DNA from 3 places in the Variovorax sp. J31P179 genome. Region 3 is predicted to be linked to each of the others. Evidence: predicted binding sites of a transcription regulator. Region 3 holds the regulator's gene; each other region holds the start of a gene.
The links. Region 3 encodes FNR, which switches genes on or off when oxygen is low (the NO sensors DNR and NnrR bind a similar motif). Its sites were predicted from a motif close to TTGATNNNNATCAA; they were not measured.

Region 1: a site for FNR is predicted at 1,446-1,459, ahead of QTI17_RS05565 (universal stress protein). Genes of this name have one in related genera too.
Region 2: a site for FNR is predicted at 4,218-4,231, ahead of QTI17_RS23010 (universal stress protein). Genes of this name have one in related genera too.

What each region holds. Positions count from the first base shown of each region.
Region 1 is NZ_JASZYL010000002.1:256,472-261,973, reverse strand. It holds gene QTI17_RS05580 (TonB-dependent receptor domain-containing protein) at 1-218, opposite strand, end outside; cobalamin riboswitch at 300-537, opposite strand; gene QTI17_RS05575 (DUF904 domain-containing protein) at 606-824, shown strand; gene QTI17_RS05570 (cell division protein ZapA) at 824-1,156, shown strand; gene QTI17_RS05565 (universal stress protein) at 1,516-1,959, shown strand; gene QTI17_RS05560 (universal stress protein) at 2,001-2,426, shown strand; gene QTI17_RS05555 (malonate--CoA ligase) at 2,432-3,970, opposite strand; gene QTI17_RS05550 (enoyl-CoA hydratase/isomerase family protein) at 3,978-4,754, opposite strand; gene QTI17_RS05545 (Bug family tripartite tricarboxylate transporter substrate binding protein) at 4,751-5,502, opposite strand, start outside.
Region 2 is NZ_JASZYL010000009.1:110,334-115,835, reverse strand. It holds gene QTI17_RS23035 (zinc-dependent alcohol dehydrogenase family protein) at 1-496, opposite strand, end outside; gene QTI17_RS23030 (BON domain-containing protein) at 511-1,170, opposite strand; gene QTI17_RS23025 (universal stress protein) at 1,335-2,177, shown strand; gene QTI17_RS23020 (trypsin-like peptidase domain-containing protein) at 2,186-3,628, opposite strand; gene QTI17_RS23015 (flavodoxin family protein) at 3,632-4,159, opposite strand; gene QTI17_RS23010 (universal stress protein) at 4,363-5,184, shown strand; gene QTI17_RS23005 (phosphoketolase family protein) at 5,198-5,502, shown strand, end outside.
Region 3 is NZ_JASZYL010000004.1:19,863-25,364, forward strand. It holds gene QTI17_RS11175 (bifunctional acetate--CoA ligase family protein/GNAT family N-acetyltransferase) at 1-652, shown strand, start outside; gene QTI17_RS11180 (sulfite exporter TauE/SafE family protein) at 671-1,381, opposite strand; gene hemN (oxygen-independent coproporphyrinogen III oxidase) at 1,401-2,816, opposite strand; gene fnr (fumarate/nitrate reduction transcriptional regulator Fnr) at 2,941-3,657, shown strand; gene QTI17_RS11195 (hypothetical protein) at 3,638-3,883, opposite strand; gene QTI17_RS11200 (FixH family protein) at 3,886-4,170, opposite strand; gene ccoG (cytochrome c oxidase accessory protein CcoG) at 4,196-5,502, opposite strand, start outside.

The DNA.
Region 1 (5,502 bases), on a different contig from region 3:
ATCACCACGGTGTCCGACACCAGTTCGTCGATGCGGGCTGGCGCGCGCGTTGCCGTCACGACGGTTTCGGCCAGGGTCGCCGCGGCGGCCTCCTGGGCCGAGGCCAGGTTCGGCAGCGAGGTCAGGGAAACGATGGCCAGCGCGATGGCATGGGCGCGCGGAAGCGGGCACGGCGAAGCGCTGCGGATGGCGCAGGCGGACGAGACGACAGATTTCATGGAAGCGACAAAGATCAATGCCCGTCGCCGGCTTCCCCGCCGGCGTTTGGACGTCATGGCCGCCGACATGCTTCTCTCCATGCGGCAGCCGCCTCGTTGGCCGGTATCCGGGCTGGCAGCGCGGCCCTCGCCGCCTTCCCAGGCGCCTGTTTCAGAGCGCCCAGTGGCTGATTGACGAGGGTGGCATCCGAAGATGCCGTCTGCTTGACCGTTGCGGGGGCAGCGCAGGTTGGCTCGGCCCGATGGGCTCCGCCTCCTGCTTCCCGTTGAACTGCGCCGCGTGAACCGCGGCGCGAGCACCAACGCGTGGAATTGTAGGGTTTCTTGGCATCCGCCTTTCGTGCGGCGATGCAAACACGCCGGCGCCGGTAACTACAATCGTCCTCCATGCCTGCACCGAGCCGTATTGACCAGATCGCCGAGCGCGTCGAACGCCTGCTCGTGCGCCATGAGGAAGTACAGCGCACCAATGCGCTGCTCCAGGACCAGGTCGACGCGCTCACGCGCGAACGCGACACCCTCAAATCGCGGCTCGCCGCGGCGCGCACGCGGCTCGATGCCCTGCTCGACCACCTGCCCGCCGATCCCGGCCAAGACGCTCCCTGATGAAACAAATCGAAGTCCAGATCATGGGCCAGAGCTACCTGCTCGGCTGCCCCGAAGGCGGCGAGCCGCAACTGCGCGAAGCGGTCGAGCGAGTCGACGCCGCCATGTGCAAGATCCGCGACGCCGGCAAGGTCAAGGCGCGCGACCGGATCGCGGTGCTGGCCTCGCTGAACCTCGCTTTCGACCTCGTGCAGCGCGAAGCCGCGCCCGCGCCAGCGCCGCCCCCCGCGCCGGCCGCTGCGGCCGCCGGCAGTGCCGAAGACGACGCACGCGCCGCGCAATTGGTCCAGCGCCTCGACCAGGCCCTCGCCGGCGACGGACATTTACTCTGAAGCGTGGGCGCGCAGGTCACGGCGGGCGTAAAATACGTTTCGTCTGCGGTGCGAAGCTGGGCTCTATATTTCCTTGTACCAATGCTCTCCGGAGCAGGGCTTGGAACATCGCTTGGCGGGTGTGATCATCTCGCGTCAGATGAACCCGAAGCCTTGCTGACCTCGCCCACCTGAACCCTGGTTCAGGATGCGGGTTCGGCTCACACTCGCAGACACCTTTCATCGAAAGCCACGGCCCCGCAACAGGCGCCGTGGCTTTTTTTTTGCACCGGCGCTTTCCCCCGTCGGCATGACGTGAATCAAGTCCGTCCCGGCGACCCTTGTATTAAGCTCTTGGCGGTCCAACCACAGGAGCATTCATGTTCAAGCGAATCCTGGTCGCCACCGACGGCTCCCCCCTCGCCAAGAAGGCCGTGGCAAGCGCCATCGCGCTGGCCTCGCAGAACGGCGCCGAGCTGGTCGCCGTGACCGTGGTGCCACGCTACCCGACCAACTACTTCGACGGCGCCGCCGTGTTCACGCCCGAGGACATCGGCCGCATCGAGAAGCAATGGTCCGAGGCGGCTCAAGCGTCGCTCGACGAGATCGCCAAGCAGGCCGAGGCCAGCGGCGTCAAGGTCAAGACCTCGACGGTCAGCGCCGACCTTGTCGGCGACGCCATCATCGCCGCCGCGAAGAAGCACGACAGCGACACGATCGTCATGGCCTCGCATGGCCGCAAGGGCATCAAGCGACTGCTGCTGGGCAGCGAGACCCAGCATGTGCTCACCCATTCCGACCTGCCGGTGCTGGTCCTGCGCTGAGTCCGGCCCGTCATCCCATCCAGAACAACGAGAGGCCTTGCATGAAGATCCTGATCGCCGTCGACGGCAGCGCGCACACCCAGAAAGCCATCGACTACCTGGCGAAGAACCGCGCCATGTTCATCGACGGCAATGAACTCGTCGTGGTGCACGTGTGCATCGGCGTGCCCGGCCATGTGACCCGCCACCTCAGCAAGGAGATCGTGCGCGACTACTACGCCGAAGAGACCGCCAAGGTGCTCGATCCGCTCAAGGCCACGTTGGCCCGCGCCGGCATCACCAGCTACAAGGTCGACCAGCGCCACGGCCATGCCGCCGAGGAAATCCTCAAGGCCGCCGCCGACTGCGGCGCCGAACTGATCGTGATGGGCACGCACGGCCACGGCCTGTTCGGCCGGGCGCTGATGGGCTCGGTCGCGACCAAGGTGGTGGCCGAGACCGACATCTCGGTGCTGCTGGTCCAGTAAGGCCCTCAGGCCTTGAACAAGGCCTTGTGCTGCTCCCGCAGCAGGGCCTTCTGCACCTTGCCCATCGCGTTGCGCGGCAGTTCGTCGACCACGAAGCAACGCTTGGGGATCTTGAAGTTGGCGAGCTTTTCCTTGAGCTCGGCAATGATCGCCTCGCCGTCGATCGCGGCACCGGCCCGTGCCGTCACGATGGCCACGCCGACCTCGCCGAAGTCGGCATGCGGCACGCCGACGATCGCGCTCTCGGCGACGCCGGCCAGCTCGTTGATGAAGCCTTCGATCTCGGCCGGATAGACGTTGTAGCCGCCGCTGATGATCAGGTCCTTGCTGCGTCCGACGATCGTGACGTAGCCCAGTTCATCGAACTTGCCGACGTCGCCGGTCTTGAAGTAGCCGTCGGCGGTGAACTCTTCCCGGGTCTTCTCGGGCATGCGCCAGTAGCCCGCGAACACGTTGGGCCCGTCGACCTCGATATGGCCGATCTCGCCGGTCGGACACGGCGCGCCGGCATCGTCGCGCACCCGCAGCTGCACGCCGGGGAGCGGAAAGCCGACCGTGCCGCCGCGCCGCTCGCCCTGCACCGGGCTGTAGGGGTTGGAGGTCAGCATCGCGGTCTCGCTCATGCCGTAGCGCTCGAGGATGGTGTGGCCGGTGCGTTCGCGCCAGGCGTCGAAGGTGTCGATCAGGAGCGGCGCCGAGCCGGAGATGAAGACCCGCATGCGGCGGCAGGCCTTCTTCGTCAGCCCGCGCTCGGCCAGCATCCGGACGTACAGCGTGGGCACGCCCATGAAGACCGTCGCCTCGGGCAGTCGGGCCACCACGCGCGCGGCGTCGAAGCGGTTGAACCAGATCATCCGGCTGCCGCTGATCAGTGCGCCATGGATCGCGACGAAGAGCCCATGCACATGGAAGATCGGCAGCGCGTGGATCAGCACGTCGTCGCCGCGCCAGCCCCAGTAGTCCTTCAGCACCTCGGCGTTCGACGACAGGTTGCGATGCGTGAGCATCGCGCCCTTGCTGCGGCCGGTGGTGCCGCTGGTGTAGAGGATGGCGGCGAGATCGTCTTCCTGCTTCGGGGCGATCGCGTGGCGGTCGCTGCATTGCGCCGCCACTTCGAGCAATGTGCCGCTGCGGTCGTCGTCGAGCGTGAAGACATGGCGGGTGCCCGCCGCGGTGGCGATCGGCGCCACCCAGGACGCGTTGGCGCTGCTGCAGACCACGACGGCCGGCTCGGCATTGCCGATGAAATACTCGATCTCGGCGCCCCGGTAGGCGGTGTTGAGCGGCAGGAAGACATAGCCGGCGCGCAGGGTCGCCAGGTACAGCATCATCGCTTCGACCGACTTCTCGACCTGGACCGCGATGCGGGCGCCGGGCTCGAGGTCCAGCGCCTCCAGCAGGTTGGCGATCATGGCGCTGGCGCGGTCCAGGTCGCGCCACGAATAGCACAGGCCGTCGTCGGTCTCGATCGCGATCGCGTCGAGGTCGGAGGGAAAGGCCGCGCTCAGCACGGCGAACAGATTGGCGTTGGAAATGTCGGTCATGTCGATCTCAAAAGACGGGAGGCCGCTTGGCAAGGAAGGCGGCGATGCCTTCGCGATGCTCGGCGCTGTCGGCGTAATCGTAGGCGCTCGCCAGCAGCGGCGCGACACCCGCCTGGGCGCCGGCTTGCCGCAGGGCGGCGAAGGTGGCCTTGTTGAGGCGCGCCGCCGCGGGCGCCAGCGCGGCAATGCGATTCGCGTGGGCCAGCACCTCGGCCCGGAGCTCGGCATCGGGCAGCACGCGCAGCAGGAAGCCGGCGTCACGCAGGCGCTCGGCGCCGTGCACGCTGGCCGCCAGCAGCATGTCGCGCGCCAGCACGTCGCCGATCGCGCCCTGCACCAGCGCCGCCTCGCGCGGCGCCATCGGAAAACCGAGCTTGGCGATGGGGGCGCCAAACTTCGCCGATTCGCCGGCCAGCCGGATGTCGCAGCAGCTCGCGATCTCGAGCCCGGCGCCCATGCAGGCGCCCTCGATGCACGCGACCAGCGGCAGTTCGCAGGCCAGCATGGCGGCCAGCGCCGCCCAGACCTCGTCCTCGTGGAAGGCGCGCAGCTGCTCGACCTCGAAGCGGAACGAGGGGTATTCGGAGATGTCGCCGCCGGCGCAGAAGGCGCCGCCCTCCCCGCCGACGACCACGCAGCGAAGCGCTGGCTGGTGCGCAAGACGCTCGAACACCTCGCGCAGCTCGCGCCACATGGCACGCGTCATGGCATTCAGGCGGCCGCTGTTCGCCAGGGTCACGAAGGCCAGCGGGCCCTCCGTGCGCAGCCCTACCGAAGACGTCATTCCAGCTTCGCCCCCGAAGCCTTGACCACCGCCGCCCAGCGCTTGATCTCCGCATTCACGAAAGCGGCGTAGGCGGCGTTGGTGACGTTCGGGATCTCCGAACCGTTGCTGGCCCAGATCGTCTTCAGTTCGTCACTGGCGAGCGCCTTCTTCATGTCGTCGACGATCCGGGCCTGCACCTCCGCCGGCGTGCCCTTGGGCGCCCAGAGTCCGTACCAGGTCGTCACGGTGTAGTCGGGCAAGCCCACCTCGGCGGCGCAGGGCACGTCGGGGAAGGCCGGATTGCGCTTGCTGCCGGCCACCATCAGCGCCTTGATCCGGCCGGCCTTGATGTGCTGGGCCGACGAGCCGAGGCCGTCGAACATCACGTCGACGTTGCCGGCGATCAGGTCCTGCAGTGCCGGTCCGGCGCCTCGATAGGGAATGTGCGTGATGAAAGTGCCGGTCTGCAGCTTGAACAGCTCGCCCGCCAGGTGGTGCGAGGTGCCGGCGCCGGCCGAGGCGTAGTTGAGCTTGCCCGGGTTCTGCTTGGCATTGGCGACGAAGGCCTTGAGCGTGGTCTCGGTGACCCGCTTCGGATTCACCACCACCACCTGCGGCACGTTGGCCAGCAGCAGCAGCGGCACGAAATCCTTTTCGAGGTCGTAGTCGAGCTTGGGGTAGATCGACGGCGCGATCGCGTGATGCACCGCGCCCATGAAGAGCGTGTAGCCGTCCGGCGCCGCCTTGGCCGCGATGCTGGCCCCCA
Region 2 (5,502 bases), on a different contig from region 3:
GGCGGGCGTCGTCGCCGGCGGCCTTCAGGCTGCGCCAGCCGATCAGGCCGGCGCAGAGCAGGGGCGCGATCCGGGCCGGCTCCTGGGCGAGGTCAGCCAGCGGCAGGCAGAAATCGGCCTCGGCCAGCACGTGGGTCGCGAAGCCGCCGTCGCGGTGATAACCCGTGAAGCGCGGCGTGTCGCACAGGTTCTCGCGACCGGCGCCGCAGAAGGCGCAGTGGCCGCAGCTGTGGCCGAGCCAGGGGACGCCGACATGGTCTCCGACGGCCAGCGACCGGACGCCCGCACCCAGCGCCTCGACCTCGCCGACGATTTCATGGCCAGGGACGATGGGCAGCACGGAGAGCGGCAGGTCGCCGTCGATCACGTGCAGGTCGGTGCGGCAGACGGCGCAGGCCAGCACGCGAAGTCGAACCTCGCCGGAGGCGGGCTCGGGCACCGGGCGCTGCGTCATCTGCAGCGGCTGCTTCGGCCCATGAAGAACCATCGCCTGCATCATGGCGTGTGCGATCAGGCCTCGACGAGAAGATTGTTCACGACCTTCGCCACGCCCGGTGCCGACCACGCGGCCCCTTGCGCGGCCCTGCGTTCCGCCCACGACTTGACCGTACCCCGGAGCGTGACCTGGGCGCCTTCGACCAGGATCTGGATGTGCCTGGCCTCGCGATCGGCCTGTCGCTTCAGCGCATCGCTGATCTTCCGCTCGACGTCGACCGCCGTGAACCGGCCCTTGACCTCGACCATGTTGGTGACGCCCCTGACGCCCATCAGATGGCGCACGGCGACCTCGGCCGCCCGGCGCTGGTAAGCCCATTCCACGCCGCCGCTCAGCGTGATCCAGCCGCCCTCCACCATCGGGTGGACCGCATCGTCCGGCACGAGCACGTTCCATTCGAGGGCGTTCTCCGCCGCCTTGGCGATGTCGGCGTCGGTGCGTTCGCTGGCGGCCGGAAGCCGGACCGACATCTCGACGGCCAGCGCCTTGACACCCTTGACCCGCTGCACGGCCCGCTCGATGGCATGCTTCTGCGAATGGCTGGACGCATGCCCGCTCAGCGTGACGACGCCATCCTTGACGACCACGCCGATGTCGGTGGCATTCATCGTGATCGCAGGATCGAAGTTCAGCTCGGCGACGATATCGCTTCGCAGCATGGCATCGGACTTCATGAAGACTCCTTCGTCGATGGACGCTTCACTGTAGGGAATGCGGGCCCCTGGGGACTTGCGCTGGATCAAGTGCCAGTCCGGCGCGGCGCCCTTGATGGAAATCAAGGTGTCCGGTCGCGGCACGCCCGAAGATCGCCATTCGTCTCCATTCGCCTGGAACCGTCATGAAACTCGGAACGATCCTGGTCCATCTTGACTATTCGGAGCACTGTGCCGCTCGTGTGGGCATCGCTGCGACCCTGGCCAGGCAGCACGGCAGCCATCTGATCGGCCTGGTGCCCACCGGTCTCTACGACGGCGTCATTCCCGCCGAGGCCATTGCGGGAAAGGACACCGATTTCATCGCCGCGTCGGCCGACTTCCTGCGGGTGCGCGCCGAAGGCATCGCCCACACCTTCAGGAAGCTGATCGAGGGTGCGCCGTCGATATCGTCCGAGGTTCGCCTGGTGGATCAACCCTCGGTCGATGCGGTCGTCCTGCACGGACGCACCAGCGACCTGGTCGTCGTCGGCCAGTCCCAGCCTGGCGACACGGACACGACGACGGCCCGCGACCTGCCGGAGCAGGTCGTCCTGCATGCGGGCCGCCCGGTGCTGGTGCTGCCTCGCGCGAAGTGCGCTCGCGAACTCGGCAAGAACGTGCTGGTCGCGTGGGACGGCAGCCGCGAGGCCGCCATCGCATTGCGCGATGCGCTGCCGCTGCTCTCGAAGGCCGCCAGCGTTGCGCTGGTGTCGTGGCGCGCAGGCGCCGCGCCGGTCGACGACAGCGACCTGCGGATCCCTCAGATCCTTGCCTGGCTCCGGCGACACGGCATCGAGGCGAAGGCCGTCCAGCATGTGGCTTCCGAGGGACTCGCCGATGCGCTGCTGTCTCATGCCGCGCAGAAGCAAGCGGGATTGGTCGTGATGGGCGGCTACGGCCACACCCGCATCCGCGAGCTGGTGCTGGGCAGTGTGACGCGAGGGGTCTTCGAGCGCATGGATGTGCCGATCCTGATGGCGCATTGAATGCCGCGCTATGGCATGGCCGGTGCCGAAGGCAGTTGAACCGCCACATAGGCCAGCCGCCGATCGCGCATGACGAGCAGGGCGAGGGTCTGGCCGGGCGGTGTGTTCGACAGGGTGCGGCTGAAGTCCGCGACGCGGTTCATCGGCGCGTCGTTGACCGCCACGATGAGGTCGCCCGCACGAATGCCCTCGCTGCGTGCCAGCCCGGCGGCGTCGCGCACCATCAGGCCGCCCTCGACGCCCAGCTGGCGGTATTGCGCGGGGCTCAGTTCGCCCAAGGTCAGCCCGACGCCGTCACCCCAATCCGGCGCGAGCCCGGACGGCAGCGCGGTTCTCTGCGCTCGATGCTGGGCGAGCGTCACCGAAATCGTCTGCCTGGCGCCATGCCGCCAGACGTCGAGGTCGACCCGGCTGCCGGGGCGGTCCTTGGCGACCCGCTGCAACAGATCGGTGAAGTGCCCGATGGCCACGCCGTCGTACGCCGTGACGACATCGCCTCGGCGCAGGCCGGCGCGGGCGGCGGGACCGGTGCCGTCGATCCGCACCACCAGCGCTCCGAACGGTTTCCCGGCAAGGCCGAAGGAACGCGCCAGCGCCGGCGTGACTTCCTGGAATTCGGCGCCCATCTCCGCCCGCCGGACTTCCCCGTTTGCCCGCAGCTGCTTGGCGACCTCGGCCGCCAGGTTGATCGGCACCGCGAAGGACAAGCCCATGTAGCCGCCGCTGCCGCTGTAGATCAACGAGTTGATGGCGACCACTTCGCCGCGGCTGTTGAAGAGCGGACTGCCCGAACTGCCGGGATTGATGGCCACGTCCGTCTGGATGAAAGGGATTTCCCCGGCGCCGCCGATGAGGCGGTTCACGGCGCTCACCACGCCGGCTGTCACGCTGCCCTGGAAACCGAAGGGCGCTCCGATCGCCGCGACCCAGTCGCCGGGCGCGAGTCGCGAGGAGTCCCCGAGGGCTGCCGGCGTCAGGCCGGTCGCTTCGATGACCAGCAAGCCGACGTCCGAACGCGGGTCGGTGCCGAGCACCCGGGCCTGGAAGCGCCTTCCGTCGTCGAGCCGCACCTGGGCTTCGTCGACGCCGGCGATCACGTGGGCGCTGGTCAGGATCACGCCGTCGCTGCTGAGGATGACGCCGGACGCGAGATCGCGAATCTGGCTGATGCGCGCGCTCGTGGGAAGCGGCCAGGCGAGCCTGTCGGCGAAGTCGCTCTCCGGAGCGAACTCGAGCTCGCCGTCTCCGGGGCTTTCATCGCGCCCGATCCGGAGCGTGCTGATCTCGACGACGCTGGCGCTGCGGCTCGCCACGAGGGACGAGAACGAAGGGGTCGAGCGCCAACGCAGCGCGATCGGTCCGGTCGTCATCGCCGGATCGGAGCTGCAGGCACCCAGCAGGCAGGTGAGACCCACCGCGGCCGCGCCCCATCCGATGGGAGCGGGCTTCACGCTTCAGACCGCCTGCGGCGACAAGGTCGCAGGACGCACCACCCCCTTCGAGTCCTTCGCCGCCCTGACTGCCGTACCGAAGGCCTCCAGCCGGGCGGCGTAGCTGCCGTCATCGACCTCGCGCTGGGTGAAGCTGGCGCTCAGCAGAGGCGCCTTGCCGACCCGCTGGGCGATCTCGGCGGCGGCGTTGGGCGCGCCCTGGCCTCCCATGACCGATATCACGGCCATATCGGGCATATGATCCCGCCGCTTGGCCACGAAGCTGCGCATCGGGCCGGCCAGTTGCAGCGCCCAGATGGGCGACACCAGCACTACCGCGTCGAAGTCGCGCGGCAGCGGGCCGTCGTAGCCGATGTCCGGCCGGAGCTTGAACAGTGATTCGACCACGCAGCGCAGGCTGCCGAGCACGCCTCGGCGAGGCCGTGCGTCCACGATCTCCGCCTTGGGCCAGTCTTGCTGGCTGCACAAGAGTTCGGCCACCCGGCGCGATGTGCCGGTGTAGGAATAGAAAACCACGAGGACTTTGCTCATCGACCTCTCCGCTTGGTACATCGAGCCACCAATATAGAAACAGCGAGTCGCCGTGGACTTGCGCTGAATCAAGGCGGATGGAAGACGGACGCAAGGAAAAGTCGCTTCGCGCCGTCGGCGCCTGGTTTGACGCCGCGCAAGGGCGCCCGGCCTCGCGCGCGATAACTTGGGTCATTCGTTCACCGCCGTCCACGGAGCGCCTCATGCAGACACCCAAGTCCATCCTTCTTCATCTCGACAGTTCGCCGCGCGCCGCGGAGCGCGTCGAGCTCGCGCGTCAGGTCGCCGAGGCCTTCGAGGCCGAAGTGACCGCCCAGCCGTGCACCCTGTCGGCACTGCTGCGCTATCCCTATGCACTGGAAGCCGCGGCCGAGGCGGTGGCGATCATGCAGTCCCTCGATCGGGATTCGCGCGACAAGGCGCATGCGACCTTCATGAGCGCCGCGGCAGGGTCGAGGCGCCTGCACTGGACCGAGCCGATGGCCGACGCGCCGTGGGCCTTCGCCCGTCGGGCCCTCTATGCCGACCTGCTGATCCTCGGGCAGCCCGACCCGGATGATCCCAATGCGGGAGAGCTGCCATCAAATTTCGTCTCCAGCGTGCTGGTCGAGAGCGGCCGCCCTGCGCTGCTGGTGCCGTATGCGGGGCCGGTCGGCACCATCGGCCGGCGGGTGCTGATCGGCTGGAAGGAGACGGCCGAGGCCGCGCGCGCAGTGTCCGCCGCCTTGCCCTGGCTCGCTCGTGCGCAGGCCGTGCAGGCGATCAGCTATGGCGAGGATGCCGATGCCTCCTTGCGGAGCCTGCATGCCTATCTCAAGGCGCAGGGGGTGGAAACAGAGGTGCACTCGGGCGGCCCGGAGGAGGGCGAGGCCGGGGAAAAACTTCTCTCGGCAGCCGCCGACATGAGCGCGGACCTGCTCGTGATGGGCTGCTACGGCCACAGCCGGGCGCGCGAGTGGGTGCTCGGCGGCGCCACCCGGTCGCTGCTGCGATCGATGACCCTGCCCGTGCTGATGTCGCATTGAAGCGAGCGCGACCATGACGCTTCCCGCCCATCCGCGTTCGCAGCCCGAGGACTTCGCCCTGCTCGACGCCTGGTGGCGCGCCGCGAACTACCTCTCGGCCGGGCAGATCTACTTGACCGGCAACCCGTTGCTGAGCGAGCCGCTGTCGTTGGCGCACATCAAGCCGCGCCTGCTCGGCCACTGGGGCACGACGCCAGGGCTGAACTTCATCTACGCCCACATGAACCGCGCGATCAAGGCGAGGGATCTCGACGCGATCTTCATTGCCGGCCCCGGGCACGGCGGGCCCGGCGTGGTGGCCAACAGCTGGCTCGAAGG
Region 3 (5,502 bases):
CGACATCAATCCGCTGTGGGTCGACGAGCACGGCGCGCTGGCGCTCGACGCCCGGCTGCGGGTCGCGGCCGGCCGGGTGGCCGGCGCCGCCAACTTCGCGATCCGGCCCTATCCCACGCAGTGGGTCCGCCAGGCCGAGTGGAACGGCCGTCCGATCACGATCCGGCCGATCCGCCCGGAGGACGAAGGCCAGCACCGGCGCTTCCTGCGAAGGCTCACCCCCGAGGACGTGCGCATGCGGCTCTTCCAGGCGCGCAGCGAACTGCCGCGCAGCGAACTGGCCCGGCTGGCCCAGATCGACTACGACCGCGAAATGGCCTTCATCGCCGAGGCCACGGCGGCGGACGGCCAGCCCGAGACGCTCGGCGTCGCCCGCACCGTCTGCGACCCCGACAACGTCGAAGCAGAGTTCGCGCTGCTTGTGCGCTCCGACCTCAAGGGCGGCGGCCTCGGCCGGATGCTGTTCGAGCAGCTGATCGCGCACGCCCGCAGCCGCGGCACCCGGCGCCTGGTCGGCATGATTCTGCGCGAGAACACCCGCATGCTGAAGCTGTCGCGGGCGCTGGGCTTCGAGCGCGTGCCCAGCCTGGAGGATTCCGCCGACGTGTTGCACGTGGCCCTGAACCTGGAACCGCCGCCGCCCGCCGCCTGAGCGGCACGGGCCCCTCGCTCAGCGGCACCAGGCCTCGACCTGGTGCGCGAGGTCGAGCCAGAGCGCCTGCAGCGCCACCGCCGCGAGCATCGCGCCCGCCAGCCGCGTGCCCCACTGCTGCGACAGGATGCCGGCGCCCGACCGCAGGCGCTGCCACAGCCAGGGCGCCAGCAGCAGCGACAGCGCGCTGCCGGCCGCGAACAGCGCCATGACGGCCGCGCCTTCGAGCACGCCGTTGCCCAGGGCCGCCAGCATTAGCGCCGAGTACAGCAGGCCGCAGGGCAGCGCGACCCAGAGCGCGCCGGCCGCCAGCACGCCGAAGGGGCTGCGGGTCATGGGCTGCAGCCGCGCCGACGCCCAGCGCCCGAAGCGGTGCGCCCAGGCGGGCTGCCGGCCCGAGGCGGCCAGCAGCAGGCCCCACGCCAGCACGAACACATGCAGCAGCAGCCAGGCCGGGCGCAGCGCGCCGACCTGCTGGCCCGCCAGCGCCAGGCCCTGGGCAGCGGCGGCCGCCACCGCCCCGGCGGCCGCATAGCCGGCCACCCGGCCCACGTGGAACAAGGCGCCCGCCGGCAGCGAGCGGCCCGGGGACTGCAGCGCGGCGACGCCGCCCGCCGGTGCCCGCACGATGCGGATCACGCCGGCGCAGGCCGCGCCGCACATCGCGACGCAGTGCGGCCCGCCGGCCAGCCCCATCACGAATGCGGTGGCGAGCAGGGCGGACTGCATGGGGGAGCGTGCGGGCTCATCACACGATGCGCGAGAAGCGCGTGCGGTTGCGGTCAGCCTGCAGGTAGCGGTCGAACACCATGGCGATGGCGCGGACGAAGAACCAGCCCAGCGGCGTGACCTCGAGGTGGCGATCGCCGACCACCACCAGGCCCTGCGCCTCGAGCGGCGCCAGCGCTTCGAGCTCGGCCGCGAAGCAGCGCTCGAAATCGACCAGGTGGGCCGAGCCGATGGTCTCGAAATCGACCCGGCCCTGGCACATGATCGCCATGATCACGGTGCGCCGCAGCACGTCGTCGCGGGTCAGCGCCAGGCCGCGCACCACCGGCAGCCGGCCCTGGTCGAGCAGGTCGTAGTACTCCTCGAGCGTCTTGGCGTTCTGGCTGTAGGTGGCGCCGACCCGGCCGATCGCCGACACGCCCAGCGCCACCAGGTCGCAGTCCGGCTGGGTGCTGTAGCCCTGGAAGTTGCGGTGCAGCCGGCCCTGCCGCTTGGCCACCGCCAGCGCGTCGCCGGGCAGCGCGAAATGGTCCATGCCGATGTAGACGTAGCCGGCCTCGGTGAACGCGGCGATAGAGCGCGACAGCATCTCGACCTTGGCCGCCGCATCGGGCAACGCCTCGGTCGCGATGCGGCGCTGGGCCTTGAAGCGCTCGGGCAGGTGGGCATAGGCATAGAGCGCGATGCGGTCGGGCCGCAGCGCGCAGACCTGGGCCAGCGTGCGGTCGAAGGAGGCCGCGCTCTGGCGCGGCAGCCCGTAGATCAGGTCGACGTTGACCGAATCGAAGCCCAGCCCGCGGGCCGTCGCCATCAGGTCGAACACCTGCCCGGCCGGCTGGATCCGGTGCACCGCCTTCTGCACGTCGGGGTCGAAATCCTGGACGCCGAAGCTCAGCCGGTTGAAGCCCAGCGCGGCCAGGGTCACCAGGCGTTCGCGGTCGACGGTGCGCGGGTCGATCTCGATCGAATGCTCGCCGTCCGGCGACAAGGTGAAGGCCTCGCGCAGCATGCCCATCAGCGTCCGCAGGCCGGCATCGTCGAGAAAGGTCGGCGTGCCGCCGCCGAGATGCAGCTGGCGGACCACGGCGCCGCGGCCGAGCCGCTCGACCTGCAGAGCGATCTCGCGCGCCAGGTAGTCCAGGTACTCGCGCCCCTTGCTCTTGTGGCGGGTCACGATCTTGTTGCAGGCGCAGTAGTAGCAGAGCGATTCGCAGAACGGGATATGCACGTAGAGCGACAGCGCCCGCGCGCTGGCGCCGGTGCTGCCGCGCTGTTCGAGCGTCTGGGCATAGTCCTCGGCCGTGAAGGCGTCGACGAAGCGGTCCGCGGTCGGGTAGGAGGTGTAGCGCGGCCCGGCGCAGTCGAACCGCTGCAGCACGGACGGCGCGGGCACCACGATGGGCGGCGTGAGGGCTGGAGCGGAGACGGGAGGCATCGCGGACGCAGGCATGGGCTTCGGTGTGTCACTATGCCGCCGTCGCGATCCGCAAACCTTGACCTGCATCAAGCATCCGGCCCACCCCCCCACGGACAATCCCCGCATGACCCCGACTGCATCAATGAAGCCCGAAAATATCAAGGTCGCCTGTTCCAACTGCAACCTGCGCGAGCTGTGCATGCCGGTCGGACTGGCGCCCGGGGAGCTGCAGCGCCTCGACGACCTGGTCGCCACGCGGCGCAAGATCAAGCGGCGCGAGACGCTGTTTCGCAATGGCGAGCCCTTCACCTCGCTCTATGCGATCCGCACCGGGGTCTTCAAGACCCGGGTCACCAGCGAGGACGGGCGCGACCAGGTCACGGGCTTCCAGATGGCCGGCGAGATCATCGGCCTCGACGGCATCGTCAACGACCAGCACACCTGCGACGCCGTCGCCCTCGAAGACTCCGAGGTCTGCGTGATGCCCTTCGAGCGCATCGAGGAACTGTCGCGCGAGGTGACGGCGCTGCAGCGCCACGTGCACCAGATCATGAGCCGCGAGATCGTCCGCGAGCATGGCGTGATGCTGCTGCTCGGCAGCATGCGGGCCGAGGAGCGGCTGGCGGCCTTCCTGCTGAACCTGGTGCAGCGGCTGCATGCGCGCGGCTTCTCGCGCTCCGAGCTGGTGCTGCGCATGACGCGCGAGGAAATCGGCAGCTACCTCGGCCTCAAGCTCGAGACCGTGAGCCGGACGATGTCGAAGTTCGCGGCCGACGGCATGGTCGAGGTCGAGCAGCGCAACGTGCGCATCCTCGATCCCGAGGCGCTGCGCCGCATCGTCAATCCGCCGGGCTGTTGAGCTCGGCCGCCGGCCGGGCCAGCAGCAGCGTCAAGGCGCCCGCCGCCGTGGCCAGCAGCCAGAAGGCAAAGAACCCGGCCGTGTAGACCGCCTGGCGAGAGGCGCCCAACGCCTCGCCGCGCCAGTTGAGGTCGCCCGGATCGACCAGTGCGAACACCAGCACCTCGAGCGCGCAGGCCAGCAGGAATGCCGGCCAGAGTATCCACATCCAGCGTTGCGCCTGCATGTTCAGCGCCTCGGCGACGGCACGTCGGCGCTCGGGGTGGCCGCGTGGTTGCGCCCGGCCACCGCCGGCATGAGCTTCTTGTCGGCCAGCGTGCGGTTGATCTCCACGCCCTTGCGGTAGTAGTCCTCGTCGACCACCGGGTCGGGCGTGCGCAGGGCCAGCCACAAGGTGGCGAAACTCGCGATCACCACCAGGCCCGGCCCGCCGATCACCATCCACACCAGCCCGAAGCGCCACCAGGGTGGACAGGGACGCGTCGCTTCGTCATGGCTGCTCTTGTCGGTCATCTTCTGCCTCCTTGGGGCCTGGATTTCATCGCGGGACCAGGAACACGGCCTTCTCGGACACGCTGCCCTGGCCGCCCTCCGCTCGAACGTCGAAATACACCTTGTGGGAACCGGCCGTCGCCGCACCGTAGGGCAGCTGCAGCCGCACCGCCACCCAGCGCGACTGCGCCGGCGCGACCTCGACCACCGGCTCCGAGGACACGTGCAGACCCTCGAGGCCGCTGGCTTCGATCCGGTAGCGCTGCACCTGCTCGGTGGCGTTCATGATCTGAAGGCGGTAGACGTTCTCGAGCTGGCCGCCGTCGACGATGCGGGCCAGCGAGGCGCGGTCGCGCACCACGTCGACCTTCAGCGGCGTGCGCGTCACCAGGCTCGCCAGCAGGCCGATGCACAGCGCGCCGAGCACCGCGGTGTAGACCAGCACCCGCGGCCGCAGAACGCGGCGCAGCACCTGGCGCGGCGTCCAGCGCCCGGCCATGCTGTTCTGCGTGGCGTAGCGGATCAGGCCGCGCGGGGTCGACATCTTGTCCATCACGATGTTGCAGGCATCGACGCACAGGCCGCAGCCGATGCATTCGTACTGCAGCCCCTGGCGGATGTCGATGCCGGTCGGGCAGACCTGGACGCACAGCTTGCAGTCGATGCAATGGCCGAACTCCGATGCGGCAGCGGCCGCCCGACCCTTGGCCGGCACGCCACGCGGTTCGCCGCGTGCCGTGTCGTAGCTCACGATGAGCGTGTCGCGGTCGAACATCGCGCTCTGGAAGCGCGCATAGGGGCACATGTACTTGCACACCTGCTCGCGCATGAAGCCAGCGTTGCCGTAGGTGGCGAAGCCGTAGAACAGCACCCAGAAGACTTCCCAGGAGCCCATCCGGGTCTGCAGGAATTCCATGGCCAGTTCGCGGATCGGCGTGAAGTAGCCGACGAAGGTGAAGCCGGTCCACAGGCCGATCGATATCCAGACCACGTGCTTGAACCACTTCTTGACCAGCTTCTCGGCCGAGAAATCGCCGCTGTCGAGCCGCATGCGCGCGATGCGGCTGCCCTCGATCTTCTCCTCGACCCACATGAAAATCTCGGTGTAGACCGTCTGCGGGCAGGCGTAGCCGCACCACAGGCGCCCCGCCACGGCAGTGAACAGGAACAGCGACAGCGCCGAGACCACCAGCAGCCCGGTCAGGTAGATCAGGTCCTGCGGATAGAGCACCAGCCCGAACAGGAAGAAGCGCCGCGCGCCGAGGTCGAACAGCACCGCCTGGCGCTGGCCCCACTCGAGCCAGGGCAGGCCGCAGAAGACCCCCTGCGTCGCGAACACCAGGGCCCAGCGCC